4 regions of the Ancylobacter sp. WKF20 genome follow, and region 4 is predicted to be linked to each of the others. Evidence: predicted binding sites of a transcription regulator. Region 4 holds the regulator's gene; each other region holds the start of a gene.

The links. Region 4 encodes PhoB, which activates phosphate uptake and scavenging genes when phosphate is short. Its sites were predicted from a motif close to TGTCATNNANCTGTCAT; they were not measured.
Positions count from the first base shown of each region.
Region 1: the regulator PhoB is predicted to act here: its motif matches at 3,408-3,424, upstream of AncyloWKF20_RS09315 (alpha-D-ribose 1-methylphosphonate 5-triphosphate diphosphatase).
Region 2: the regulator PhoB is predicted to act here: its motif matches at 2,469-2,485, upstream of AncyloWKF20_RS02985 (esterase-like activity of phytase family protein).
Region 3: the regulator PhoB is predicted to act here: its motif matches at 1,780-1,796, upstream of AncyloWKF20_RS15815 (DUF2794 domain-containing protein).

Region 1 is NZ_CP121679.1:2,001,852-2,008,852, forward strand. Features, by position in the region: gene mnmA (tRNA 2-thiouridine(34) synthase MnmA) at 1-698, opposite strand, end outside; gene AncyloWKF20_RS09305 (DUF1153 domain-containing protein) at 985-1,260, shown strand; gene phnN (phosphonate metabolism protein/1,5-bisphosphokinase (PRPP-forming) PhnN) at 1,626-2,210, opposite strand; gene AncyloWKF20_RS09315 (alpha-D-ribose 1-methylphosphonate 5-triphosphate diphosphatase) at 2,207-3,346, opposite strand; gene phnL (phosphonate C-P lyase system protein PhnL) at 3,814-4,521, opposite strand; gene phnK (phosphonate C-P lyase system protein PhnK) at 4,663-5,448, opposite strand; partial or broken gene AncyloWKF20_RS09330 (alpha-D-ribose 1-methylphosphonate 5-phosphate C-P-lyase PhnJ) at 5,721-6,566, opposite strand; gene AncyloWKF20_RS09335 (carbon-phosphorus lyase complex subunit PhnI) at 6,605-7,001, opposite strand, start outside.
Region 2 is NZ_CP121679.1:661,071-668,071, forward strand. Features, by position in the region: gene AncyloWKF20_RS02980 (EamA family transporter) at 132-1,001, shown strand; gene AncyloWKF20_RS02985 (esterase-like activity of phytase family protein) at 1,041-2,393, opposite strand; gene recJ (single-stranded-DNA-specific exonuclease RecJ) at 2,571-4,391, shown strand; gene AncyloWKF20_RS02995 (TIGR03862 family flavoprotein) at 4,557-5,888, shown strand; gene AncyloWKF20_RS03000 (hypothetical protein) at 6,229-6,516, shown strand; gene AncyloWKF20_RS03005 (imelysin family protein) at 6,690-7,001, shown strand, end outside.
Region 3 is NZ_CP121679.1:3,437,857-3,444,857, forward strand. Features, by position in the region: gene AncyloWKF20_RS15805 (glutathione S-transferase N-terminal domain-containing protein) at 1-233, shown strand, start outside; gene hemH (ferrochelatase) at 356-1,444, shown strand; gene AncyloWKF20_RS15815 (DUF2794 domain-containing protein) at 1,839-2,177, shown strand; gene aguB (N-carbamoylputrescine amidase) at 2,215-3,105, shown strand; gene aguA (agmatine deiminase) at 3,109-4,200, shown strand; gene AncyloWKF20_RS15830 (aldehyde reductase) at 4,216-5,256, opposite strand; gene AncyloWKF20_RS15835 (GntR family transcriptional regulator) at 5,409-6,104, opposite strand; gene AncyloWKF20_RS15840 (amino acid synthesis family protein) at 6,252-6,857, shown strand; gene AncyloWKF20_RS15845 (alpha/beta fold hydrolase) at 6,850-7,001, shown strand, end outside.
Region 4 is NZ_CP121679.1:3,665,671-3,672,671, forward strand. Features, by position in the region: gene AncyloWKF20_RS16895 (LysR family transcriptional regulator) at 1-96, opposite strand, end outside; gene AncyloWKF20_RS16900 (SDR family oxidoreductase) at 232-996, shown strand; gene AncyloWKF20_RS16905 (methylated-DNA--[protein]-cysteine S-methyltransferase) at 1,080-2,177, shown strand; gene AncyloWKF20_RS16910 (hypothetical protein) at 2,193-3,596, opposite strand; gene phoB (phosphate regulon transcriptional regulator PhoB) at 3,841-4,542, opposite strand; gene phoU (phosphate signaling complex protein PhoU) at 4,575-5,288, opposite strand; gene pstB (phosphate ABC transporter ATP-binding protein PstB) at 5,308-6,129, opposite strand; gene pstA (phosphate ABC transporter permease PstA) at 6,138-6,971, opposite strand; gene pstC (phosphate ABC transporter permease subunit PstC) at 6,982-7,001, opposite strand, start outside.

The DNA.
Region 1 (7,001 bases), 1.7 Mb from region 4:
GCCTCGGGGCGCAGCTTCTCGACGATGGCCGTGTAATGGCCGTTCGGCACGAAGCAGATGTCCTGGCTGTCCGGCTTGTCCGCCACCTTGAGGCCGAAGCTCTCGGCCAGCGCGCGCACTTCCGGCTTGCTGGTCTCGCCGAGCGGGAAGCGCAGCATGTCGATCTGCGCCTGGGTGGTGGCGTAGAGGAAATAGCTCTGGTCGCGGCTCTCATCGAGCGGGCGGAACAGCGCGCGCCGGCCATTGGACAGCGGGCGGCTGGTCACATAATGGCCGGTGGCGAGAATGTCGGCGCCGAGGTCGCGCGCGGTCTCCAGGAGGTCGCGGAACTTCACCGTGCGGTTGCAGTCGACACAGGGGATCGGCGTCTCGCCGGCGGCGTAGGCATCGGCGAAGCGCTCGATCACCGCATGGCGGAAGCGGCTCTCATAGTCGAGCACGTAATGGGGAATGCCCAGCCGCTCGGCCACGGTGCGCGCGTCATAGATGTCCTGGCCGGCGCAGCAGGCGCCCGGCCGGTGGTGCATCGCCTCGCCATGGTCGTAGAGCTGCAGCGTCACGCCCAGCACATCATAGCCCGCCTGCGCGTACAGCGCGGCGACCACGGAGGAATCCACGCCGCCGGACATGGCCACGACCACACGGGTCTCGGCGGGGGAGCGGCCGGGAAAGCTTGAAGCGTCGTCGAGGCGGATCATGCGGCGGGCGCGGACCGTGTGCGAGGACAGGGGCGGAAACGGGAAGGCATTGACCCCCGTTATATAGGGCACCGTGGCGCTTCTATGAACCCTTGTCGTGCGACAAGGCCCGGTCGGCCTCGGGATACCTCTTCCGCTGGGGCGGCAAAGGTAAACAAAGTCCTGCGCAACTATTAACAAGCTCCTACGTGTCGCGACTTCACCAGAGCGTGATTCGCTTAGGGAAATATTTAAGCCTCGGCAGGTAACCTGCTCTCATTGATCGCGTGTATTGAGTGAGCGTAACATGACCGAGCCCTACCGCCCGAGGGTGAAATATGTAATCGGGCCGGACGGAAGTCCGTTAACCATTGCCGATCTGCCCCCGCCCAACACCCGGCGGTGGGTTATCCGCCGCAAGGCGGAGGTCGTTGCCGCCGTGCGCGGCGGTCTTCTCAGTCTTGAGGAGGCCTGCAAGCGCTACACTCTGACGACCGAGGAGTTCCTGTCCTGGCAGGCCTCGATCGACCGCCACGGCCTCGCCGGCCTGCGCACCACTCGTATCCAGCAATACCGCCAGTAATCGGCGCCGTTTTACTTTCATGCAGCTCAGGGCCGGCCGGGAACACTTTCCCGCCGGCCCTTTTTCTTGCGCGGCATGGGGTGGCTGCCATCCAAGGGTCATCCCGGCCAAGCGAAGCGCAGAGCCGGGATCGCGTCCCGCGCCTCACTTGCGCGCGATCCCGGATCGACCTTCGGCCGTCCGGGATGACGACAAAATGTTGACCGTCATGGCCGGGCTTGACCCGGCCATCCACGTCTTCCCCTCCGGCCGTACCCGGTCCAAGTCGTGGATCCCCGGGCCAAGCCCGGGGATGACGGCGTTCTGGGAGGGGATGACGGTCGGGATGTAGGAATGTCCGAGCGGGGGCGAGCGAACCGCCCCCCTCACAGCCCCTGCAGAAACGCCGCCAGCCGTTCGCCGGCGGCGTCCACCGCGTCGACATTGAGGATGCGCAGTTCCGGCGGGGCGTCGAGCGCCGGTTCGCGGGCGAGGCGGGCGAGCACTTCGCTCTCGCTCTCGCGGCCCCGCGCGGCGATGCGGGCGGCGAGCACCTCGGGCGGGGCGGTCACATGCACCACCTTGAGACGGGCGAAGCGCGCCCGCGCCTCCGCCACCGCGGCGCGCGAGCCATTGGCGACGACGGTACGGCCGGCGGCGATGGCCGCGCCCACCTCCTCGCCCAGCGCATAGGCGAGGCCATTGGCGCACCAGTGCAGCGGGAAACGGCCCTGCGCCACGCCCTCGTCATAGGCGGCGGTGTCGATGGCGATATGGTCCTCGGTGGCGTCCACCGGGCGGGTGATGCGGCGGCGGGCGAAGACGAGGTCGTCCCGCCCCGCGAGCCGGGCGCGAGCATAAGCGAGTAGCGTGTCCTTGCCGGCGCCGGAGGGGCCGACCACCAGCACCAGCACGCCCGGCCCGAGCCGGGCCGGCGCCGTCCGCTCCTGAACCTCGTCCGCCCCGCTCATGCGATCCGCGCCCCCGCGCGCCAGACTTCCCGCACCGCCGGCGCCGGGCCGGAATCGGCCACGCGCACCATGTCGGCCCGCAGCCCTTCGGCCAGCCGGCCGCGATCCGTCAAGCCCGCCGCGTCCGCCGGGTTGGCGCTGACCATGCGCACGGCCTGCGGCAGGGTGATGCCCGGAACGCGGCTCGGCAGCTCGAAGGCCGCCAGCAGCAGGCTGCCGGGCACATAATCGGAGGAGAGGATGTCGAGCACGCCGCGCTGCGCCAGCGTCTGCGCCGCGACATTGCCGGTGTGCGAACCGCCGCGCACGATATTCGGCGCGCCCATCAGCACGCGGATGCCGGCCTTGTGCGAGCCATCCGCCGCCGCGTCGGTGGTGGGGAACTCGGCGATGGCGACGCCATCGGCGATGGCTTCCGCCACATGCGCGTCGCTCGCATCGTCATGGCTCGCCAGCACGATGCCCTGCGCGCGCGCCAACTCCACCAGCCGCGCCCGGTTGGGGCGGGCAAGGCGCGCATGGGCGTCGAGCCGGTCGGCGACGACGATGTCCATCTCGGTATCGGTCATGCCGCTCTTCTTCTTGTAGTAGCTGCGGAACTGCTCGACGGTGAGGAACTGGCGCTGGCCCGGCGTGTGGTCCATCAGCGAGATCAGCCGCACATCGGCGCTGTCCATCAGCGCGTGGGCATCCTCCACCACGCCATCGGCCGCCACTTCGCAGCGCAGATGGATGTGGTGCTCGGCGCGCAGCAATCCCGCCTCCTGCGCCTGCCGCATCGTGGCGGCGAGCAGCGGCGCGTCGCCATCCATGCCGACCGCCTTCTTGTCCGGCCAGACGCGCAGCGAATCGAACACGGTGGTGATGCCGGAGGTGGCGATCTGCGCGTCATAGGCGGTCACCGCCGCGAAGGCGTTCCAGGTGACGCGCGGGCGCGGGTAGAGATGGCCCTCCACCGCGTCGGTATGCAGCTCGACAAAGCCCGGCAGCAGATAGTCGCCGCCCATGTCCAGCGCCGTGCGGGGGACGCTGCCCTCGCCGATCTCCGCGATCACCCCGTCGCGCACCACGATGTGCCCGGCGCGCACCGCGTCGGCCAGCACCAGCCGCGCATTGGCATAGACCGTCTCGTTCATCATTCCCTCACGCCTGCCAGTCACGGACGCACGCTTCACACCACGGCTCGCGCCGCACTCATTTCGTCACACCGTCATGGCCGGCACGCGGCCAGTCACCCTCACGCCGTCATGGCCGGGCTTGGCCCGGCCATCCACGTCTTCCTGCCCGCCGCGCCCCCAAGTCGTGGATCCCCGGGTCAAGCCCGGGGATGACGGCAGGGAGGCGGAGGGCGGCAGCGTGGAGAGAGGGAGGTCGGCGGCGCCAAAAGAGCAACCGCCCACCCCTCACGCCTGCCATTCGCCGCCTGCAAGCCACGGCTCGCGCCGCACTCATTCCGTCACACCGTCATGGCCGGGCTTGGCCCGGCCATCCACGTTTTCCTGCTCGCCGCGCTCCCAAGTCGTGGATCCCCGGGCCAAGCCCGGGGATGACGGTCGGGAGGCGGTGGGCGGCGGCGTGGAGAGAGGCAGCAACCGCCCGCCCCTTACGCCGCCTGCCGGCCGAATTCGGTCACGTCGATCACCCGGTCGCACACCGCCTCCCGCACCTCGGCATCGTGGAAGATGCCGAGAATGGCGACGCCGGCGCGCTTTTTCTCCTCGATCAGCTCCACCACCACCTGCCGGTTGGCGGCGTCGAGCGAGGCGGTGGGCTCGTCCATCAGCAAGAGCGGGCGATGGGCGATCAGACCGCGGGCGATGTTCACCCGCTGCTGCTCGCCACCGGAGAAGGTCGCCGGCGGCAGGCTCCACAGCCGCTCCGGCAAGTTCAGCCGGGCGAGCAGCGCACCGGCCCGCGCCGTCGCCTCCTCGCGGGCGACGCCATCGCCGATCAGCGGCTCGGCCACCACATCGCGCGCCCCGACGCGGGGGATCACCCGCAGGAACTGGCTGACATAGCCCATGGTCTGCCCGCGCAGCCGGATCAGCCAGCGCGGCTCGGCGGTGGCGACATCCACCGTCTCGTCGCCATCGCGCACCTGTATGGTGCCGGCATCGACGCGGTAATTGCCGTAGACCATCTTCAAGAGCGAGCTTTTGCCCGCCCCCGAGGGCCCGCCCAACGCCACGCATTCCCCGGCGAACAGTTCGAATCCGGCCCCGGCCACCACCGGCAGCCGCGCCCCCTCGCGCAGGTGCAGGATGAAGGTCTTGGTGAGGCCGGCGACGGTGAGGATGGGATCATGCGCCATATCGAGTCTCGCTTGTCATCCCGGCCGTAGCGAAGCGGAGAGCCGGGATCGCGGGCCGACCGCGCGCTCCCGTCAGCAGACGATCCCGGCTCGGCGCGTGCCGCGCCGTCCGGGATGACGGCGAAGAAGAGGTGACCATCCTCACGCCGCCAGAACCGAGGACACGAGCAATTGCGTGTAAGGCTCGCGCGGGTCGTCGAGCACCTGGTCGGTGATCCCGGTCTCGATCACCCGCCCCTGCCGCATCACCACCATGCGGTGGGAGAGCAGCCGGGCCACGGCGAGGTCGTGGGTGACGATGATGACCGCCAGCCCCAGCTCCGCCACCAGCTGGCGGATGAGGTCGAGCAGGCGCGCCTGCACCGAGACATCCAGCCCCCCGGTCGGCTCGTCCATGAAAACGAGGCGCGGGCGCGTCACCAGATTGCGGGCGATCTGCAAGCGCTGGCGCATGCCGCCGGAAAAGGCGCGCGGGTCGTCGTCGATCCGGTCGCCGGCGATTTCCACCTTGGCGAGCCAGTCCAGCGCCTCCTGGCGGATGTCGCCATAGTGGCGCCAGCCGACCGCCATCAGCCGCTCGCCGACATTGCCGCCGGCCGAGACCGCCATGCGCAGCCCCTCCGCCGGGTTCTGCCGCACGAAGCCCCAATCGGTGCGCATCAAGAGCCGCCGCTCGGCCGCGCCGAGGCTGGCGAGGTCCGCCAGCCGCCCGTCGCGCATCCGGTAGGAGACGTGCCCGGCGCTGGGCGCGAGTTCGGTGGACAAGAGGCCGAGCAGGGTCGACTTGCCGGACCCACTCTCGCCTACCACCGCCAGCACCTCGCCGGGATGGACGGTGAGCGAAACGTCGCGACAGCCGATACGCGCGCCGTAATTCTTCGACAGGCCCTCGGCGATGAGGAGGGGGTGGTCGTACTGCGTGGTCATATCGTCCCCTCCCTCGTCATCCCGGCCGAAGGCGAAGCCTTCGAGCCGGGATCGTCGGCAGAAACAGGTGCATCATCGTCCCGCGATCCCGGCTCTGCGCCGCGGTGCGGCTCCGGCCGGGATGACGGCATGGGCACGCCAGAAGGCCCCTCACCCGGCCCTTCGGGCCGACCTTTCCCCGACGGGGAGAGGTGAAGACTGGCGCCTTCCACTCCCTCTCCCCGTTGGGGAGAGGGTTGGGGTGAGGGGAAACCGCCGCCCGGCACGCCCAGCGTCCCGACATGGCCCTGCGCCTGCCGGTCGTTGCAGTAATCCGTGTCCGAACACACGAACATCCGCCCGCCCCGGTCGTCGAGGATCACCTCGTCGAGATAGACACCCGTGGCCGCGCAGAGCGCGCAGGGCTGGGCGAAGCGCTGCACCTTGAAGGGGTGGTCCTCGAAGTCCAGCGAGCGCACCTTCGTGTAGGGCGGGATGGCGTAGATGCGCTTTTCCCGCCCCGCGCCGAACAATTGCAGCGCCGGGCAGTCGTCCATCTTCGGGTTGTCGAATTTCGGGATCGGCGAGGGGTCCATCACATAGCGGCCCGCCACCTCCACCGGATAGGCATAGGTGGTGGCGATATGGCCGTGCCGGGCAATGTCCTCATAGAGCTTGACATGCATGAGGCCATATTCGGCCAGCGCGTGAAGCTGGCGCGTCTCGGTCTCGCGCGGCTCGAGAAAGCGCAGCGGCTCGGGGATCGGCACCTGATAGACGAGGATCTGGTTCTCGTTCAGCGCCGTCTCCGGGATGCGGTGGCGGGTCTGGATGATGGTCGCTTCCGTCGTGGCGGTGGTGGTCGCCACCCGCGCGGTCTTCTCGAAGAAGCCGCGAATGGCCACGGCGTTCGTCGTGTCGTCCGCCCCCTGGTCGATGACCTTCAGCACGTCTTCCGGGCCAAGCACGGCGGCGGTGACCTGCACGCCGCCGGTGCCCCAGCCATAGGGCATCGGCATTTCGCGCGCGGCGAACGGCACCTGATAGCCGGGAATGGCGATCGCCTTGAGGATCGCCCGGCGGATCATCCGTTTGGTCTGCTCATCGAGATAGGCGAAATTGTAGGTGATGTCGGGCATGCCGCTGGTGGCGGCGCGGGCCTCGTGAACCGGGGCGTTCATTCCGCGGCCTCCTTCATCTCGCTCTCATGTTCGGCGCGCATGCGGCGCACCAGATCGAGCTCGGCCTGGAAGTCGACATAGTGTGGCAGCTTCAGATGCTCGACGAAGCCGGTGGCCTGCACATTGTCGCAATGGGAGAGCACGAATTCCTCGTCCTGCGCCGGGGCGCCGGGCTCCTCGCCCAGCTCCTTCCAGCGCAGCGCCCGCTCGACCAGCGCCATCGACATCGCCTTGCGCTCGCATTGCCCGAAGACGAGGCCATAGCCGCGGGTGAACTGCGGTGGCACCTCGGCCGAGCCCTTGAACTGGTTCACCATCTGGCACTCGGTGAGCTGCACCAGGCCGAGCGAGACGGCAAAGCCGAGCTCGGGCAGCTCGAACATCACCTCGACA
Region 2 (7,001 bases), 1.6 Mb from region 4:
CATCGACGATGCCGGCTTTGCTTTGAGGCGCGGGAGCGCTATCAGCGGGAAACTGGCCGCCCGCTCGCGAGTCCGCGCCGGTGGCAGCTTCCGCTCGGGGTTGCCGGTCCGTCCCTCGCCACTGCGTCCCCATGCCCTTTCGTGACAAGCTGTTCGCCCTCGCCGTCGTCTGCGTCTGGGCGCTGAACATGATCGTCATCAAGCTCGGCGTTCAGGAGATCCCGCCCTTGCTGACGACGGCGCTGCGATTCGTCGTGGTCTCGGCGCTGCTGGTCCCGTTCACCCGCATCACCCGCGCGCAGCTGCCGGGCATCCTGCTGGTGTCCTTCACCTTCGGCACGGTGCATTTTGGCCTGCTCTTCGCGGCGCTGGAGCATGCGGAGGCCGGCACAAGCGCGGTCATCATCCAGCTCGGCGGACCGATCGCCACGGTGCTGGCGTGCCTGATGCTGAAGGAGCCGCTGGGGCGGCTGCGCTCCGCCGGTCTGGTGATCTCGCTCGCCGGCATTCTCATCATCGCCGCCGGGCCGACCTGGCCGAGCCCGCTCGGCCTCGCCCTGCTGGTCGCCAGCGCCACCGGCTGGGCGGTGACCAACCTCATCGTCAACCACATGTCCAGCGTCTCGCCCATGACCATGATGGGCTGGTCCTCGCTGTTTTCCGTGCCGCAGCTCTTCCTCGCCTCATGGCTGTTCGAGGCGGAGCGCTGGGGCATGGTGGCGACGGCGGGGATCCATGGCTGGATGGCGGTCGTCTATAGCGCCATCGCCTCGTCGATCATCGGCTACGGCATCTGGTACTGGCTGCTGCAGCGCCATTCGGTGAATGCGGTGGTGCCCTATTCCATGCTGAACCCGTTGCTCACCGTGCTGTTCGGCATCGTGCTGATCGGCGACGCGCCCTCGCTGGTGAAGCTCATCGGCGCGCTGGTGATGGTGATCGGCGTGGCGCTGATCCTGCGCAAGCCTTCCGCGCCCACCACGCTGCCCGACACGGCGTGAGAACCGGGGCGTTGCCGCCCCGGCTCCTGTTCTCGTGCTTCACTTGGCCTTCAGGAAATCGCCGACCTCGAGCAGGATAAGCTCGTTGTCGTCCGCCTTCGCAGGATCGCGCGAGGAGGAGAAGGGCAGGTTGTTGTCATTGCCGACCACGATATGCGTGGCGTCGACCACATCCACGTCCTCGATGGTGAAGAAGGGGAAGGTCAGCACGCCGTCATTCAGCGGCTTCTTCGCCTTCTTGTCGGGATCGGCGATGTTCATCAGGTCGATATGGCCGATCTTGCGCACCGGCTGGCCGGCATTGGCGTCGGTCAGCTCGATCTTGTAGATGCGCTTGAACTTGGCGAGGTCGTGGAAGCAGTCCGGGCCCTTGGTGCCCTCGGCGCAGGCCTTGTCCTTGGTGCCCTCGCCATTGTCGCGCTCGATGATCAGGCCGGTGGTGCCGTCGATCATGTTGAAGTCGCCGATGGCATTGCCGTTCTGCTCGAGAACGTACTGCCACATGCGGCCGGTCCACTTGCCGTTGGCCACATCGAATTCGAGGATCGGCAGGAATTCCTTGCCGTCCGCGGTCTTCTGCCAGTCCTTCTTCTCGGCGTCCCAGAGCGGGCCTTCGAGCAGCGCGTAGAGGAACTTGCCGTCCTTGGAGGCGGCCATGCCCTCATAGCCCTTGGAGCGGCGGGCGTTGAAGGTCGCCGGCGCGTTCGGCGCGGCGGGGGAGGTGACCGACGGGCTGTCGGGCGAGCGCACCGGCGTCTCGCCGGCGACCGTCTCGAACACCTGCTTCACCTTGCCGGTCAGGTCCGCCTTGATGAGGAAGGGGCCGAACTCTTCGCCGATCCACAAATCGTCGCCGATGATCTGGAAGCTCTCGAGATCGAAATCGGCGCCGGTGAGATAGCGCTTCTCCGTACCCTCATGGACGATGCGGAACGGCACCTTCTTGTCGGGATCGGTGAGGAAGACGGTCGCCACCGGCTGGAAGGTGCCGGTCGACCAGTCGACCTTGTAATGGCGCAGGAAGAGCGCCGAATCCGGGCTATTGGCCTTCGAGCCGAAGCCATTATCGGTGATGATCCAGAACGAGCCGTCCGGCATCACCTTGATGCCCGAATGACCCTGCACCGGCTGGCCCTTGAAGGGCACGGAAACGCCGGTCGGCCGGCCCGCCGATTTGCCCATCACCGAGCCGAGAGCCTCCACGCGCACGCCGGTGGTGTATTTGCCGGAGGTCTTGAGATCCTCCGGCGCGTCGGCCGGCATCTCGATGAAGGTCTGCGCCGGCAGCACGGCGTGGCCGACGAGCGTCGCCGGAAAGGTCTGGTCGGCGCGGGCGGGCGTGCCGAGCATCAGCAGCGCAACGGCGGCGCCGGCGAGCAGCGAGGAACGCAGCAACATGGTTGGTCTCCTGTCGTGGGGATCGGGTGAGCCGAGGCGCCTTTCCTGAGGCTCGCGCATGTCGTTGCGGCAACAGGCGCACGACATGTTCATGACCATTTCCCGCCGTGAGCACCCGACAGGCGCGCCGCCTCTCGACGCGCCCGCGAAGTTAGGGCTTATCCTCGGCGCATGAGTCTGACCCTCCCGACCGCGGCGCCGCCGCCGCGTGCCTTTCTCGGTGTGAAGCATTCCGCGCTTGGCCGCTTCTGGCGCGAGCGCCTCGACGCGCGCGGCGCGCAGACGACGATGGCCATCGTCCAGCGCCAGGGCGTGCCGGAGATCCTCGCCCGCGTGCTGGCTGGGCGCGGCGTCGCCATCGAGGAGGTCGAGGCCTATCTCGACCCGACGGTGCGTCGCCTGCTGCCGGACCCGGACACGCTGACCGACATGGCCCCCGCCGTCGCCCGCCTCGCCGATGCGGTGGAGAAGGGCGAGGCGGTCGCGGTGTTCGGTGATTATGACGTGGACGGTGCCACCTCCACCGCGCTGCTGGTCGAGGTGCTGCGAGCTGGCGGGCTCGATCCCGCCTTCCACATTCCCGACCGCATCTTCGAGGGCTACGGGCCGAACATCCCGGCCATCGAGGCGTTGGCGGCCAATGGGGCGCGCCTGCTGGTCACCGTCGATTGCGGCACGATGAGCTTCGAGCCTTTCGCCCGCGCCCGCGAGCTGGGGCTGGACGTCGTGGTGATCGACCATCACCAGGCCGGCGAGAGCCTGCCGGAGGTCACCGCTTTGGTGAACCCCAACCGCGCCGATGACCTCTCCGGCCTTGGCCATCTCTGCGCCGTCGGCCTCGTCTTCGTCACGGCGGTGGGACTGGTGCGCGAGCTGCGCCGGCGTGGCTTCTGGACCGATGCCCGACCGGCGCCGGACCTGCTGTCCTTTCTCGATATCGTCGCGCTCGGCACGGTGGCGGATGTGGTGCCGCTCACCGGCCTCAACCGCGCCTTCGTCACCAAGGGACTGATCGTGCTGCGCCAGCGGCTGCGGCCGGGGCTGACAGCGCTGATGGATGCCGCCCGCCTCTCCGGCCCGCCCAAGGCATGGCATCTTGGCTTCCTGCTAGGGCCCCGCATCAATGCCGGCGGGCGCATTGGCGACGCCGCGCTTGGCACGCGCCTGCTGCTCACCCGCGATCCCATCGAGGCGGCGGTGATCGCCGCCGAGCTCGACCGGCTTAACACCGAGCGCCAGCAGGTGGAGCGCGCCATCGTCGCGCAGGCCGAGGCCGAGGCGGAAGCCTCGCTCGGCCTTGCCGGGGAGGGCAGCGTGATCCTGTCCTCCGGCGAGGGCTGGCATCCCGGCGTCGTCGGGCTGGTGGCCGCCCGGCTGAAGGAGAAGTTCGGTCGCCCGGCCTTCGCCATCGCCTTCACCGGCGCCATGGGCTCCGGCTCGGCCCGCTCCATTCCCGGCGTTGATGTTGGCCGCGCCGTGCGTGGCGCGGTGGATCGGGGGCTGTTGGTGAAGGGCGGCGGCCACGCCATGGCGGCCGGTCTCACCATCGCCCGCGAGCGGCTGGGCGAGCTGCGCGCCTATCTCGACGAGGCGCTCTCCGGCGCGGTGGAAGAAGCGCGGGCGGTCGATGAGACGGTGATCGACGGCGCGCTCTCCGCCGCCGGCGCGACGCCGGAATTGATCGAGCTGATCGAGCGTGCCGGCCCCTATGGCGCGGGCAACCCGCAGCCGATCTTCGCCTTTCCCGCCCACCGCCTTGTCTATGCCGAGGCCGGCAGCGCCGATCAGGTGCGCGTGCGGCTGCGCAGTTCGGATGGCACGATCCTGTCGGGCGTCGCCTTTCGCGCGGTGAACACACCGCTCGGCCAGAGCCTTCTCGCCGCGCGCGGCCAGAACATCCATGTCGCCGGCATGCTGGAACTCGACAGCTGGCAGGGGCGCACGCAGGTCAATCTGCGTGTCAACGATGTCGCCATTCCCGAAATCGGTTGATTATCATGGGCTTGAGCCGGCCATCTGAATCAACCTGCGAGCCCGTTGAATCAGTGCTTCAGGCCCTCAGCGCGAGCCTGAATCAGGGCGGCATGGGCGGCAAGCAGCGCCTTGGGCGCACACGTCATTTGCCGCCGACTTCACCCGGAATCGGAATGTGAGCAGGTGAGCGCAACCCTCTCATCCGACTCACGGAATTCCGCCCCGCCGCAGGTGGCCATCGTCGGCGCGGGTCCGGCCGGGCTGATCGCCGCCGAAATGCTGGCACAGGCCGGCTGCGTGGTGACCATCCATGAGCGCATGCCATCGCCCGCGCGCAAATTCCTCATCGCCGGGCGGGGCGGGCTGAACCTCACCCATTCCGAACCGCGCGCCACCTTCCTCGCCCGCTATGGTGGGGCGGCCGATTGGCTCGCGCCGCTGCTGGATGCCTTCCCGCCGGCCCGGCTCCAAGTGTGGGTCGAGGGGCTGGGTGAGCCGACTTTCATCGGCTCCAGTGGCCGCCTGTTCCCCGCGAGCTTCAAGGCCTCGCCTTTGCTTCGGGCCTGGCTGCGCCGGCTGGACGCCCTCGGCGTGCGTCTCACCCCCCGCCAACTCTGGAAGGGCTGGGACGAGTCCGGCGGCCTGCGCCTCGCGACAGTGGAGGGCGAAGCCATCATCCGACCGGACGCCACGCTGCTGGCCCTGGGCGGGGCAAGCTGGCCCCGCCTCGGCAGCGATGGCGGCTGGGTCGAGCGTCTGCGCGCCATCGGCGTCACCGTGGCGCCGCTGCGGCCGGCGAACAGTGGCGCGCATATCGGCTGGTCGGAGACCTTCCGCACCCGCTTCGCCGGCCAGCCGCTGAAGCGGATCGCGCTCACCTTTGAGGGCGCGACGGTGCGCGGCGAGGCGATGATCGACCCGGTGGGACTGGAGGGCGGCGCCGTCTACGCGCTGTCCGCCCCGCTGCGCGCCATGGTCGAGCGGCAGGGGCAGGCGACATTGACGCTCGACCTCCGCCCGGACCTCTCCGCCGCGCGCCTCGCCGAGCGACTGGCCGCGAGCCGCAAGGGCGAGTCGCTGTCGAACCGGCTGCGCAAGGCGGCGGGCCTCTCGCCCGTCGCGGCCGGTCTGCTGCGCGAGGGCGAGGGGGCTTTGCCGACCGAGCCTTTGGGACTGGCCGCGCGCATCAAGGCCCTGCCGCTGACGGTCACCGGCATGGCGGGGCTGGAACGTGCGATCTCGAGCGCCGGCGGCATCGCCCGATCAGACGTGAGCGATGGTCTGATGCTCAGGGCGCGGCCCGGCGTGTTCGTGGCGGGCGAGATGCTGGACTGGGAGGCGCCTACGGGCGGCTACCTGCTGCAAGCCTCATTCGCCACGGGCGCTGCGGCGGCAGTGGGGATTCTCGGCTATCTCGGTGTGAGGGCGCCCGAACCGTGGACGGGCGGCTGGCAGGCCGAGGCACGCGGGGAGCCTCGCGCGCGGCGGGAAGCTAAGGCGCGGGACGACGGCTGAGGGAGCGCGTGTCGTCGTCCCGCGCGTTTCACGAGACCTGCCGGGAAAGGGCCTCGCGAAAGCTGTGCCGTCACTGACGGCAGCGATGACTGGGTTGCCGGACGTTGTCGGCGACCGCTGCGAAGTAAGTACGATGACTAATCTGCTGATACAACAGCTATCTTCGCGTATTATTATAGTTCTAAAAAGCGTGTGGTGCTCTTTACTTGCGGGTGGCGCCTGCCGCGACGGCGGCTTGCGGCGCGGCGCCGGCGGGCTTAACTCCTTGAGTGCCGGTCGTTCATGGGCCGGCCACGTTCGCCGGCCGTGTCGTTCCGCCGGGGAGTGAGGAAAGAGCGCGATGGCCCGCCTGTTTTTCCGCCGGGGCGCGGGTGCCGAAGCCGCGCCGGATGCCGCGCGCGAACTCGCAGCGCGTGCGCGCGCCATGCTCGGCGTCGGCGAGGACACCACCGTGTCGATCACCGAGATCGCCTGCGGCGACCCGGCCTGCGGCGGGGCGGAAACCGTGGTGCTGGTGATGCGGCCTGGCCGGCGCACCGAGGCGGCGAAGCTCTATTGTCCGCTGGCTTCCGTCACCGACGAGGCGCTGATCGAGGCGCTGCAGCCCCTTCTGGACGCTGCGTCATAATCGCCGGTCGTTATCAGAAGTAATCGCACGTATTGACCGCACGCCTGACGTGTCTTCGTGTCATACCTACCGTGTAACGGTTCTAATCTGCGCCCCGAACACTTGCGACGACTTCCGGTGCTGGCGTAGGACTCCCTATCACGAACGCCCTGGGGGCGACGGGAGGAGAAACCATGCGAGCCAAAACCCTGTTCGCGGCGCCGCTTCTGGCGGCTGTTGCGCTCGGCGCCCTCATTGCGGCCGGCCCGGCCGGCGCCGACACCGCGCCGAAGGTGAGCGACATCGTCGTCACCTATGCCAACATTGCCGAGGCGATGTATGGCGACAGCCTGAAGACCGCGAAGGATCTGCAGGCCGCGGTCGACGCCTTCCTCGCCGCGCCGACCGAGGCCAATCTCGACAAGGCCAAGGCCGCCTGGAAGGCCGCTCGTGTGCCCTACCAGCAGACCGAGGGCTTCCGCTTTGGCAATGCCATCGTCGACGAT
Region 3 (7,001 bases), 230 kb from region 4:
CCCGCCTCATCCGCGTGCTGGAGGACCGGCTCGCGGGCCGCGACTGGATCATGGGCGCGGACTACACCATCGCCGACATGGCGTGCCTCGGCTGGGTGCGCAACCTCATCGGCTTCTACGGCGCGGCCGATCTCGTCGCCTATCAGGAACTGACGAACGTGCCGGCCTGGCTGGAGCGCGGCCTTGCCCGCCCCGCCGTGCAGCGCGGTCTGGAAATCCCCCCGCGGCCCTGAGCCGTAGAAGGCGCGGGGATGGCGGATGCTCGCCGGGCCGTGATGGCCAGACGGGCGTTTTCGCCTATAAGCTCGGGACACGCGGCCGGCGCGCGCCGGCCGCCGCGAGGAAGGGTCAGCCGATGAACAAGATCGTCCCGGTGCCGGGTGGCACCGTCACCCCTGCGGCGGGCGCAGGCACGCACCTTCCCGCCGGCCATCCGCCGGTGAAGGTCGGCAAGATCGGCGTGCTCATCGTCAATCTCGGCACGCCGGATGGCACCGACTACTGGTCGATGCGCCGCTACCTCAAGGAGTTCCTCTCCGACCGGCGGGTGATCGAGGTCAACCGCGTGCTGTGGTGGTTCATCCTCAACGTCATCATCCTGTCGATCCGCCCGCAGGCCAAGGGCAAGGACTACGCGACGATCTGGAACAATGAGCGCAATGAGGGCCCGCTGCGCACCATCACCCGTTCGCAGGCCGAGCAGCTCGCGGCCCGCATCGGCCCGCTGGACGGGCGCCTCGTGGTCGATTGGGCGATGCGCTACGGCAATCCCTCCATCGCCTCGCGCATCGAGGCGCTGCAGCAGCAGGGCTGCGACAAGCTGCTGCTCGTGCCGCTCTACCCGCAATATGCCGCCGCCACTTCCGCCACCGTCTGTGATGCGGCCTTCGATGCGCTGAAAGCCATGCGCTGGCAGCCGGTACTGCGCGTCGCCGCGCCCTGGCCGGACGAGCCCGCCTATATCGAGGCGCTCGCCAATTCCATCACCACGGAACTCGCCGGGCTGGACTGGGAGCCGGAGCTGGTCATCGCCTCGTTCCACGGCATTCCGAAGGAATATTTCGACAAGGGTGACCCCTATCACTGCTACTGCTACAAGACCGCCCGCCTCGTGCGCGAGAAGCTCGGCTGGCCCGAGGGCAAGCTGAAGGTCACCTTCCAGTCGCGCTTCGGCAAGGCGGAATGGCTGCAGCCCTATACCGACAAGACCATTGAGGCGCTGGCGCAATCCGGCGTGAAGAAGATCGCCGTCATCACTCCCGGCTTCGTCGCCGACTGCCTGGAGACTCTGGAAGAGATCGCCGGCGAGAATGCCGAGATCTTCCACCATGCCGGCGGCGAGAAGTTCCACTTCATCCCCTGCCTGAATGATTCGGACGGCGGCATGAACACGCTGGAAGCCGTGGTGAAGCGCGAACTGCGCGGCTGGGCGGAGATCGGCTGAGGCGGGGGCTAAGGAACCCTGACGGCGCCCAACATTTCAGCCGTCATCCCGGCCGAAGCGCAGCGCAGAGCCGGGATCGTCACACGGTGACAGGGCGGCCCGCGATCCCGGCTCGGCCTTCGGCCGTCCGGGATGACGACCTCTCTCCCCACGCACCGTCATGGCCGGGCTTGACCCGGCCATCCACGACTTGCCGCACGCGCACCCGGTCGACGTCGTGGATCCCCGGATCAAGTCCGGGGATGACGTCGTGAGAGCTGGAAGCGTCATCCCTCGCCCCCCACGCCCGCAAAATCCCTGCGGCCGGCTTGAACCGCGCCGCTGGCGGGGTGATCATGACAGGTGGATGAATGACGCGCGGGTGCCGCTTCGCGCGCGAACCGGGAGGACGCCCGTGGCGGACACCGATCCCATAAGCCTGCCGGTCGGGCGTGATGTGCGCGTGACCTTCGACCGGCGCGAGCTCGACCGCATTCTCGACCTCTATGGCCGCATGGTCGCCATTGGCGAATGGCGCGACTACGCCATCGACTTCGGCCGCGACCGGGCGGTGTTCTCCATTTTCCGCCGGGCCGCCGAGGTGCCGATCTACCGCATCGAGAAAGACCCGCGCCTTGCCCGCAAGCAGGGCGCCTACACAGTGGTGTCGCAGACCGGCCTCATCCTCAAGCGCGGGCACGAGCTTGCGCGCGTGCTGCAGGTGTTGGAAAAACCCCTGCGCGTGGTCAACTGACCTACGCCCGCCCCGCGTCGCTCCCCCGGAGAAAAGAATGCGCAGCCTGACCGTCGCCGCCACCCAGATGCGTTGCAGCTGGGAGATCGAGGCCAATATCGCCCGCGCCGAGGCGTTGGTGCGTGAGGCCGCCGGACGCGGGGCGACGCTGATCTTGCTCCAGGAGCTGTTCGAGACCCCCTATTTCTGCCAGGACCAGCTGCACGAATTCCTCGCCCTCGCCCAGCCGCTGGAGGGCAACCGGCTCATCGGCCATTTCCAGAAGCTGGCCAAGGAGCTCGGCGTCGTGCTGCCGGTGAGCTTCTTCGAGCGCGCCGGCCAGGCGCTGTTCAACTCCATCGCCATCGTCGATGCCGATGGCGCGGTGCTCGGCGTCTACCGCAAGAGCCACATCCCGGACGGGCCGGGCTACACCGAGAAGTTCTATTTCTCGCCGGGCGATACCGGCTTCAAGGTGTGGGACACGGCGGCCGGGCGCATCGGCGTCGGCATCTGCTGGGACCAGTGGTTCCCGGAGTGCGCCCGCTCCATGGCGCTGCTCGGCGCCGAGGTGCTGCTCTATCCCACCGCCATCGGCTCCGAGCCGCAGGACCCGAACCTTGATTCGGCCGCGCACTGGCAGCGGGTGATGCAGGGCCATGCCGGGGCGAACCTCATGCCGCTCATCGCCTCCAACCGCGTCGGCACCGAGCCCGGCCGGAACGGCACCGAGATCACCTTCTACGGCTCCTCCTTCATCGCCGATCCGACCGGGGCCAAGGTGGCGGAGGCCGGGCGGACAGAAGAGGGCGTCATCACCGCCACCTTCGATCTCGACGCCATCGCCCAGCAGCGCCGCAGTTGGGGCGTGTTCCGCGACCGCCGGCCGGAGCTCTATGCACCGGTGCTGACGCTGGACGGGCGCACCACCGCGCGCGGGGCGGCCTGAGCCATGGCCGAGATCCTCACCAGCCTGCCCGCCGCCGACGGCTTCCGCATGCCCGCCGAATGGGAACCCCATGCCGGCACCTGGATGATCTGGCCCGAGCGGCCGGACAATTGGCGCCAGGGTGCCGCGCCGGCGCAGGACGCCTTCGTCGCGGTCGCCAGCGCCATTGCCCGCTTCGAGCCGGTGACCATGCTGACCTCCGCCGGGCAATGGGCCCGCGCCCGCGCCGCGCTCCCGGCCAATGTGCGGGTGGTCGAGGCCTCCTCGGACGATTCCTGGTGCCGCGATTCCGGCGCCACTTTCGTCACCGACGCCGCCGGGCGCGTGCGCGCGGTGAACTGGCGGTTCAATGCCTGGGGCGGCCTCTATGCGCCCTGCGACCAGGACGAGCTCATCGCCGCCAAGATGGCGGAGATCGAGGGCACGCCGCGCTATGACGCGCCGCTGGTGCTGGAAGGCGGCTCGATCCATGTCGATGGCGAAGGCACGGTGCTCACCACCGAGGAATGCCTGCTCAACCCGAACCGCAACCCCTCGCTGACCCGTGAGGAGATCGAGCGCCATCTGCGCGACTATCTCGGCGCCTCCAAGGTCATCTGGCTCGGCGCCGGCCTCGTCGATGACGAGACCTCCGGCCATATCGACAACCTCGCCTGCTTCGTGCGGCCGGGCGTGGTCGCGCTGACCTGGTGCGACGACCCGGCGGACCCGCAGCACGCCATCTCGGTCGATGCCTATGAGCGCCTCTCCGGACGGACGGATGCGTGCGGGCGCGGCATCGAGATCGTCAAGCTGCCGCTGCCCGGCCCGCTCTACCGCGCGCCGGACGAGGCGATCGAGGACGCCGCGGCCGACAATGCCTATCAGCGCTACGCGCAGGAACGGCTCGGCGCCTCCTACGCCAATTTCTATCTCGGCAATGGCTTCGTGCTGATGCCGCTGCTCGACCCGCGCACGGATGAGAAAGCCCGCGCCATCCTCGCCGGCCTGTTCCCGGAGCGCGAGGTGATCGGCCTGCCGACGCGCGAGATCGTGCTCGGCGGCGGCAATATCCACTGCATCACCCAGCAGCAGCCGGCCGGCAAAGCGGGCTAGTCGCGGGCGGACGTGCTAGCGGGGCGTCACCAGCCCTAGCTCGATCAGGCTCTGCGCCGTGGCGAGGATGGCTTCCTCCGCCGGGCGCGGGGTCCAGCCGAGCACGCGATGCGCCTTCGCGTAGCTGCCCTCGCGCTTGCGGCCGAGTTGCGGCACCGCCGCGCGCGCCATGGGCACCGCCAGCGCGGCGAGGCGCACCAGCACGTCCGGCAATTCCACACGCGGCACGCGCCCGGCGGAGGCGCCGAGTTCACGCCGCAGCAGCCGGGCAATGGCGGCGATGGAGAGGCTGCCACCTGCCGTGGCGAGAAAGCGCTCTCCCGCCGCCGCAGGGTCCAGCATCGCCTTGAAATGCAGGTCGGCGACATCGCGCACATCGACCACGCCGAAATGAATGCGCGGCATGGCGGGAATGCGCCCTTCCAGCAGCGCCTTGATCAGCGCCAGCGAGGTGGAGAGGTCCGGCCCCAGCGCCGGGCCGAACACGCCGACGGGATTGACCACAGCCAGCTCCATCGTCCCGCCGTCACGTTCCATGAACTCCCAGGCGGCACGCTCGGCCAGCGTCTTCGAGGCCATATAGGGCTGCACGTCCGGCGCGTCCGGCACGGTCCAGTCGCTCTCGTCATAGAGCGCCTTGTCGGGGCCGCGCCCTTCATGGCCATAGCCGATGGCGGCAAAAGAGGAGGTGACGACCACCCGCTTCACCCCCGCCTCGCGCGCCGCGCGCAGCACCCGCCGCGTGCCCTCGCGGGCCGGGCGGATCAGCTCGTCCGGGTCATCGGGCACGCCGGCGGGAAAGGGCGAGGCGACATGCAGCACATGGTCGATGCCCTCCATGGCGGGGGCCCAGCCGGCATCCTCGGTGAGGTCCGCGACGGCAAAGGTCAGCGCATCGCCGGGACCGCCGCCGCCCTGGCGGATCATGGCCAGCACCTCGGCGGCGCGGCGCCGATCGCGCAGGCTCGCGCGCACCTGATGCCCCTCGGCCAGCAGCCGCAGGATGACATGACCGGCGATGAAGCCGGAGCCGCCGGTAACCAGAACGCTCGCCATGCCGCCTCGGCCCTCCCGTGATTCGCCCGGCGCGGCGCCTGTCGGCACCGCGTCGCGCTAGGCTACGGGCCAAATGGGGCGGCGAGGGAGCGCTGGACACCTCACAAGAGCGCGACGGGCCGGAAAAGCCGACGGCGGGGAAGGCGACCGGCTCAGAGCGTGCCGAGAATGGCGTTGGCGAGGCGGGCCACCGTCGCCACATGGGCGCGGCTCGCCGCATAGGCGGCCTCGCCGTCGCGGCGAAGAAGCGCCGCGTGCAGCGCCCGCATCTCGGCGATGGCGTCGGCATGGCGGCCTTCCGCCGCGATGGTCATGGAGCGCAGATGGTTGATGCGCGCATTGAGCGAGCGCACCACATCCCACGCCACTTCCTTGCCGGCGGCGACGAATAGCTTCTCGTAGAATTCGGTCGTGCGGCGCAGCACCTCGCGCGGGCTGCCGGTCTGGAAGGCGGTGTCGATCTCGTCGATCACCGCGCCGAGCGCGGCGATGTCGGCCTCGCTCGCGGTGAGGGCGCAGGCCCGCGCCGCCTCGCTCTCCAGCAAGCCACGGATTTCATAGATCTGCGCCGCCTGCTTCGGGTCGGGCCGCGTCACCGCCGGGCCCTGATGGGGAATGGTCTCGACCAGCCCCTCGGCCTCCAGATGGCGCAGCACCTCGCGCACCACGCTGCGGCTCACCCCCAGCCGCTCGCACAGCGTGCGCTCGACCAGCCGCTCGCCGGGCTTGAAGCGGAAGTCGAGAATGGCGTCGCGCATCTTTTCCAGCGTCAGGCTGCGCAGCGTGGTGACGCTGCGCTCGACCTTCATTTCCTCGCCCGCGCCGTTCGCGTCCACGATGCCCGCCATGGATGTCTCCGTTCCCACACCTCTTGTCGCCCGAGTGGCGCGGGATGACAATTGACTCGATGATCTTATGGTATACCATCATATGAAACGCAAGGCGCCGGCCCGCTCCGAGGCGCCGGCCGACCCCGCTTCTGACTGGGAACACCGATGCCGCTGCAGCTTCGCAAGGTCGTCACCTACACTGAGACCACGTTGATCGAGGGCGGCCGCGCGGCCCCGACGCCGCTGCGCCTGTTCGCGGCGGCGGCCGTGCTGACCAACCCGTGGGCCGGGCGCGGCTTCGTCGAGGATCTCCGCCCGGAGATTCACGACGTCGCCCCCCAGCTCGGCGCGCTGCTGACCGAGGAAGTGCTGAAGCTCACCGGCGGCGGCGAGGTGGTCGAGGGCTATGGCAAGGCGGCGATCGTCGGCACGTCGGGCGAGGTCGAGCACGCCTCGGCGCTCATCCACACGCTGCGTTTCGGCAATCACTACCGCAAGGCGGTCGGCGCCAAGAGCTATCTCGCCTTCACCAATACGCGCGGCGGACCGAACACGCCGGTGGTCATCCCGCTGATGGACAAGCTGGATGAGGGCCGCCGCTCGCATTACCTCACCATCCAGTTCTCCATTCTCGACGCCCCGGCGCCGGACGAGATCGTCGTCGCACTCGGCGCCTCGATTGGCGGGCGCCCGCATCACCGCATCGGCAACCGTTATCTCGATCTGGAAGAGCTCGGCTCCACGCAGGGTGTGGAAGTGCGAAATGGCTGAGGTGCGCACCCTCGCCTATGCCGGCCGGGACGGGCGCCCGTCGCAGGTGCATTTCCGCCGCGAGGGCGTGGCCGGCGCCCTGCCCATCGTGCTGATCCATGGCGTCGGGCTGTCGCTCGCCGCCTGGGGTCCGCAGATCAAGGC
Region 4 (7,001 bases):
GACCACCGATTTCGACAGGCGCAGCCGGCGCGCCGCCTCGCTGATCGAGCCGGCCTCGGCGATGGCGACGAAGGCGGCGATGCCGTCGAGTTTCATCGTTCGGTTTTTCCGGACATGAATTCCATTTCCGGCAGTCTAATCCGAACGCACAGCGCGGGCCATACTCTGTGACGAAGCGGGCCGGCCGGGATCGTCCGGTGGCAGGCCCTTCTGGAATCACGGAGAAATCTCATGTCACGTCTCAATGGCAAGGTGGCGATCGTCACCGGGGCCAGCTCCGGCATTGGCCGCGCCACCGCGCGGCTGTTCGCCGCCGAGGGCGCGAAGGTCGTGGTCGGCGCCCGCCGCCAGGCGGAGCTCGACACGCTGGTCGCCGAGATCGCGGCCGGCGGCGGCGAGGCCGTGGCGCTGGCGGGCGACGTGCGCTCGGAAGACTACGCCAGGGCGCTGGTGGCGCTGGCGGTCGAGCGTTTCGGCCGGCTCGACATTGCCTTCAACAATGCCGGCACGCTGGGCGAGAAGGGGCCGAGCACCGGCGTCTCCGGTGGGGGGTGGGAGGACACGCTGGCGACCAACCTCACCAGCGCCTTTTTCGGTGCCAAGCACCAGATTGCCCAGATGCTAACGACCGGCGGCGGCTCGGTGATCTTCACCTCGACCTTTGTCGGCTACACCACGGCGTTTCCGGGCCTTGCCGCCTATGCCGCCTCGAAATCCGGGCTGATCGGCCTCACCCAGGCGCTGGCTTCCGAATTCGGCCCGCAAGGGGTGAGGGTCAATGCCGTGCTGCCTGGCGCGGTGGAGACGGAGATGTACCGCGAGGCCAATGACACGCCCGAGGCGCAAGCCTTCGTCACCGGCCTGCATGCGCTGAAGCGCGTCGCGCGCCCCGAGGAACTGGCCCGCTCGGTGCTCTATCTCGCCTCGGACGAGTCGTCCTTTGTCTCGGGCACCGCGCATCTGGTCGATGGCGGCCTGTCGATCACCCGGACCTGAGAGGCCGCGAGGGAAGGACGGGCGGGGAAATAACCGCCCGTTTTCCGGCGGCGAGGGCGCCCGCGCGGTGCTAGCGTCCGATCATGGCGACCGACACGCTACATGATTTGTTCGACCTGACCCTGCCGGACCCGGCGACACTCTACCGGGCGCTGCTGGCGCGCGAGGCGACCTATGAGGGGCGCGTCTATGTCTGCGTCGCCACTACCGGCATTTTCTGCCGGCTGACCTGCCCGGCGCGCAAGCCGCTCGCCGAGAACTGCACCTTCCGGCCGACCATCGGAGAATGCATCGAGGCGGGGTTCCGCCCCTGCAAGAGGTGCCACCCGCTCCAGCCGGCGGCGGAAGCCGATCCGATGATCGCCGCCCTGCTCGCCGCGCTCGATGCCCGCCCGGCCTACCGCTTCGGCGAGGAGGACATCACCCGCATGGGTTATGACCTCTCCACCGTGCGGCGCGCCTTCAAGCGGCATTTCGGCATGACCTTTCTCGACATGGCCCGCCACCGGCGGCTGCGCGAGGGCTTCGAGACGATGGCGCTTGGCGGCTCGGTGATCGCCGCGCAGCAGGAGGCGGGGTTTCAGTCGGCGAGCGCCTTCCGCGCCGCCTTCGCCCGGCTGATCGGCTGCGCCCCCGGCGACATCGCCGGCGAAGGGCGGCTGCTGGCCGACTGGATCGGCACGCCGCTCGGCGACATGATCGCCATTTCCAGCCCCACCCATCTGCACCTGCTCGAATTCGTCGAGCGGCGCGGCCTGCCGGCCGAGATCGCCCGGCTGCGCCAGGGCGTGAAGGGCGCGCTCGGCATTGGCAGCACGGCGCCGACCGAGCAAATCCGCGCCGAGCTCGGCGCCTACTTCGCCGGGCGCTCGGCGGATTTCGCGACGCCCGTCGCGCTCGACGGCAGCGCCTTCACCCGCGCCGTCTGGGCGGAGCTGCGGCGCATCCCGGCGGGGGAGAGCGTGAGCTATGCCGAGATCGCCCGCCGCATCGGCACGCCCGCGGCCATTCGCGCGGTGGCGCGGGCGAACGGCGCCAACCAGCTGGCCCTCATCATCCCCTGCCACCGCGTCATCGGCGCGGATGGCGCGCTCACCGGCTATGGCGGCGGCCTCTGGCGCAAGCAGCGCCTGCTGGAGATCGAGGCGCAGTACCGCGTGCGGCCGCAGCGGACGGGGTGAGGCGCGCGTCTTTCCCTACAGCGCTAGGACGCGGCGCGCGTGGCGCGCGCGGGCAATGCAGGCCAGCGAGGTGACGATGACCAGTGCCGCGAACACGCCGGGCGGGAAGATGTAGCGCGCATCCCCCGCCGGGGCGGCGACGAAGAGCAGTCCCAGAAAACCGAGCGTGCCGGCATAGAGCGCGAGCGGCAGTATTGCGCCCCGCCGGTCGATCCACAGCGCCGGCAGCAGGAAGAACAGGGCAAGCCCCGCCAGCACATAGCCACGCCGCCACGGCGCGTTGGCGCCCTCGACGATCATCTGGATGAGGCGGGCCGCGCGCTCGGGAAAGGCCAGGGTGAAGCCGTAGGGATTGTCGTCGATGCCGCCATGGGTCGGGTAATAGGTGACGGGGGTGTTGAGGCCCATCTGCTGCTCGAACACCGCAAGGCGGGTGGCGAGATAGCAGCCGGGATGCGCGACCAGAATCTCCCGCCAGCGCTGCTCGATGGCCGGCACGCTGCGCCACACATAGCGGGTGCCGAGGCGCTCATTCCATAGCGGCGTGTCGAAGGTCAGGTTGATATGGCGGGGATTGTACAGCGCCCGCAGCTCCTCCACCGTGAACGGGTCGCCGGGGGTGACGACATCGGTCAGCAGGGACTGCCCGGCGCAGACCGAGGTGCCGGCGATGTCCCACAGCTTGATGTTCGTCATCATCGGCGCGACCGACGGCAGCCGCTGGAGGTCCGGCAGGCGCCAGAGCGTGCTCGCATAGGCAAGAGCCAGCGTCACCACGATGCCGAGACCGGCCGCCGCCTGCTGCCGGCCGGTCGATGCGGGACCGGCGGGCCGCCAGACGACCAGCAGCATGAAGGGCAGCACCAGCGGCAGGGCGTTGTAGCGCAGTGCGATGGAGATGGTGACGCAGGCGAACAGCGCGAGGAATCTCGCCCAGGAGAAGCGGCGCGTGCCTGAGAGCCAAAGGGCGACCGCCATGACGGCGAAGGTGCCGACGGTCACGTCCTTCCACAGCACGATCAGGGCGCCGAGCAGCGTGGGAAACGCGACGAACAGGCCGAAGAACATCGCCATGAGCGGGACCGACACGGTGGCCGATGGCGCGAGATGGCGGATGATGAGGTTGGCCGAGAGGAACAGGGCGAAGGACTGGAAGAGCAGCAGCCCGCCGGGATTGCCGGGCAGGTGCCGGAAGATGAAGAACAGATAGTCATGCACGGGCGGCCATAGCGCCGTGTCGACCCCCTCAATGGACTGGCGGTAGGCATAGAGGCTGTCGAACGACATCAGCCCCGGCCAGACTGTGAAGGCGATAAAGGCGGTCGCGAGGCCCGCCAGCAGGAAGGCGGCCCATAGATCGGCCCGTCGGGCCTCGCCGGCGTCTGCCTCCGGCAGAGGCGCGCTCTCGGGCGCTGACATTGACGTGACCATCCGCTCTCCATCGGGAGGACCGCGCCGGCAGGGAGCGAATGAGACGCGCACCGTCGCGGTAGGCGGATGATGTTTCATATCCCGCCGCGGGAGGCAACGCGGCAGGGGCGCGGTAGGGGCTGGCACGCGGGCTCCGCGCCTTCATGAAAAAGCCGCCGGTCCTCGCGGATCGGCGGCTTGTCATTCAGGTTCCGCGCCTAGGGCACGGGGGCGAACATCGCTTCGCCCCCGCTCAATGGGCGCGGGCGAACATCTCGTTGAACGAGTAGCCCGAGCCGCGCACGGTGCGGATGGGGTCCGGCTGGCGCGGGCGATTGAGCGCCTTGCGCAGGCGGCCGACATGCACGTCGACCGTGCGCTCGTCGATATAGACGTCCTGGCCCCACACGCCATCGAGCAGTTGCTCGCGCGAATAGACCCGGCCGGGCGACTGCATGAGGAATTCGAGCAGCCGGAATTCGGTCGGGCCGAGATGCAGCTCGCGCCCGGCGCGGTGGACGCGCTTGGTCTCGCGGTCGAGCTCGATGTCGCCGGCGCGCAAGAGCGTCGAGACATGCTCGGGCTTGGCCCGGCGCAGCAGGGCCCGCACGCGGGCGACCAGCTCGGGCACCGAGAAGGGCTTCACCACATAGTCGTCGGCGCCGGTGGCGAGGCCGCGCACCCGCTCGGTCTCCTCGCCGCGGGCGGTGAGCATGAGAACGGGCATGCGCTCGGTCTCCGGCCGGGCCCGCAGGCGCCGGCACAGCTCGATGCCGGAGAGGCCCGGCAGCATCCAGTCGAGGATCAGGAGGTCCGGCACGCTCTCGCGCAGCCGGGTCTCCGCCTCGTCGCCGCGCCCCACGCTGTCGACGGCATAGCCTTCGGATTCGAGGTTGTAGCGCAGCAGGAGGGTGAGGGGCTCCTCATCCTCCACGATCAGAATATTGGTGGGCATGGCGTCATCCCCGGTCGTCGGTCACGCCGGCCTCAGGCCGGGAAGGGCAGCGAGGTGAGGCTGCTGGTATCCTGCTTCGGCCGCTCGTCGGTGAGCTGCTGACCGGTGGCGAGATAGTTCACGGTCTCGGCGATGTTGGTGGCGTGGTCGCCGATGCGCTCGATGTTCTTGGCGCAGAACAGCAGATGCGTGCACAGCGAGATGTTGCGCGGATCCTCCATCATATAGGTCAGGAGTTCGCGGAACAGCGAGGTGTAGAGGACGTCGATGTCGCCATCGCGGCGCCAGACTTCCAGCGCGCGGTCATTGTCGCGGCTGGCATAGGAGTCCAGCACCATCTTGAGTTGCTCCAGCACCATGCCGGACATGTGCTCGACGCCGCGCACCAGCTTCTGCGGGTGGAACTCGCCGGTCAGCGCCAGCACGCGCTTGGCGGTGTTCTTGGCGAGGTCGCCGATGCGCTCGAGGTCGTTGGCGATGCGCATGGCGGCCACGATCTCGCGCAGGTCGCCGGCCAGCGGCTGGCGGCGGGCGATGGTGAGGATGGCCTTTTCCTCGATCTCGCGCTGGAGCAGGTCGACCGGGCCGTCGAGCACGATCACCTTCTGGGCGAGCTCGGTGTCGCGCTTGACCAGCGCCTCGACCGAATCCGCGACGAGGCGCTCGGCCTGACCACCCATCTCCACCACGCGGCGGCTGAGTTCCTTGAGGTCGGCGTCGAAGGACGAAACGATATGTTCGGTCATGGGAGGCTCCTCTGCCGGCTCAGCCGAAGCGGCCGGTGATGTAGTCGCGGGTGCGGGCCTCGCGCGGATTGGTGAAGATCTCGTTCGACGCGGCGACCTCGATCAGCTCGCCGAGATAGAAGAAGGAGGTGATGTCGGCGCAGCGCGCCGCCTGCTGCATGTTGTGCGTCACGATGACGATGGTGAATTCCTGCTTCAGCTCGTCGATCAGGTCCTCGATCTTCGAGGTCGAGATCGGGTCGAGCGCCGAGGTGGGCTCGTCGAGCAGGATCACTTCCGGGCGCACGGCGATGGTGCGGGCGATGCACAGGCGCTGCTGCTGGCCGCCGGACATGCCGAGCGCGGAGGTGTGGAGACGGTCCTTGGTCTCCTCCCAGATCGCCGCCTTGCGCAGGCACCACTCCACGCGCTCGTCCATCTGCGCCTTGGAGAGCCGCTCATGCAGCTTCACGCCGAAGGCGATGTTGTCATAGATCGACATCGGGAAGGGCGTCGGCTTCTGGAACACCATGCCGATGCGCGAGCGCACCACGGTGGAGTCCAGCTCCTTGGAGAGCAGGTCGACGCCGTCGAACAGGATCTTCCCTTCCGCGCGCTGGCCCGGATAGAGCTGGTACATGCGGTTGAAGATGCGCAGCAGCGTGGACTTGCCGCAGCCCGAGGGGCCGATCATCGCGGTGACGCGCTTCTCGGGGATCTCGAAATTGATGTTCTTCAGGGCGTGGTTGTCGCCATAGAAGAAATTCAGCCCCTCGACCTTGAGCTTGGGCTCGGCGGACGGCGCGGTGGCGCGGTTCACGGCGGAGGCGATGTCGATCGACGTTTCAGCAGCGAAATTCATGGTCCGTCTCACTTCATCTTCGCCAGGACGAGGCGGGAAAGAATGTTCAGGGTCAGCACCCCGACGGTGATGATGAGCGCGCCGGCCCAGGCCAGGGCGACCCAGTCCTCGAAGGGGCTGGCGGCGTACTGATAGATGGCGATCGGCAGCGAGGCCATCGGCGCGTTGAGGCTGATCGACCAGCCATTATTGCCGAGCGAGGTGAACAGCAGCGGCGCGGTCTCGCCGGCGGCGCGGGCGACGGCCAGCAGGATGCCGGTGACGATGCCGGCGCGGGCCGCGCGCCAGGTGATGAAGGTCACGACCTTCCACTGCGGCGCGCCGAGCGCGAAGGCCGCCTCGCGCAGGCCGATCGGCACCAGGTTCAGCATGTCCTCGGTGGTGCGCACCACGACCGGGATGACCAGGATCGCCAGGGCGATCGAGCCGGCCCAGCCGGAGAAGCCACCGACCGGGACGACGAGGAGCTGGTAGACGAACAGGCCGATGAGGATCGAGGGCGCCGAGAGCAGCACGTCATTGACGAAGCGCACGGCGTTGGCGATCTGCGTGCCCCGGCCGTTCTCGGCGAGGAAGGTGCCGCACATCAGCCCGATCGGCGTGCCGATGACGAGGGCGACGCCGATCTGGATCAGCGAGCCGACGATGGCGTTGAGCAGGCCACCGCCCGCGCCGGGCGGCGCGGTGATCTTGGTGAAGACGTGCGGGCCGAGCGCGGGCAGGCCGCGCGAGAGCAGGGTCCACAGGATCCAGGCGAGCAGCACCAGCGACAGGGCGGCAAAGCCGGTGGAGATGGCCTTGACCGTGTAGTCGGTGGCGCGACGGCGGGCGAGCGATGACATCGGCGTTCCCTCAGCCCTTGAGTTTCGAGC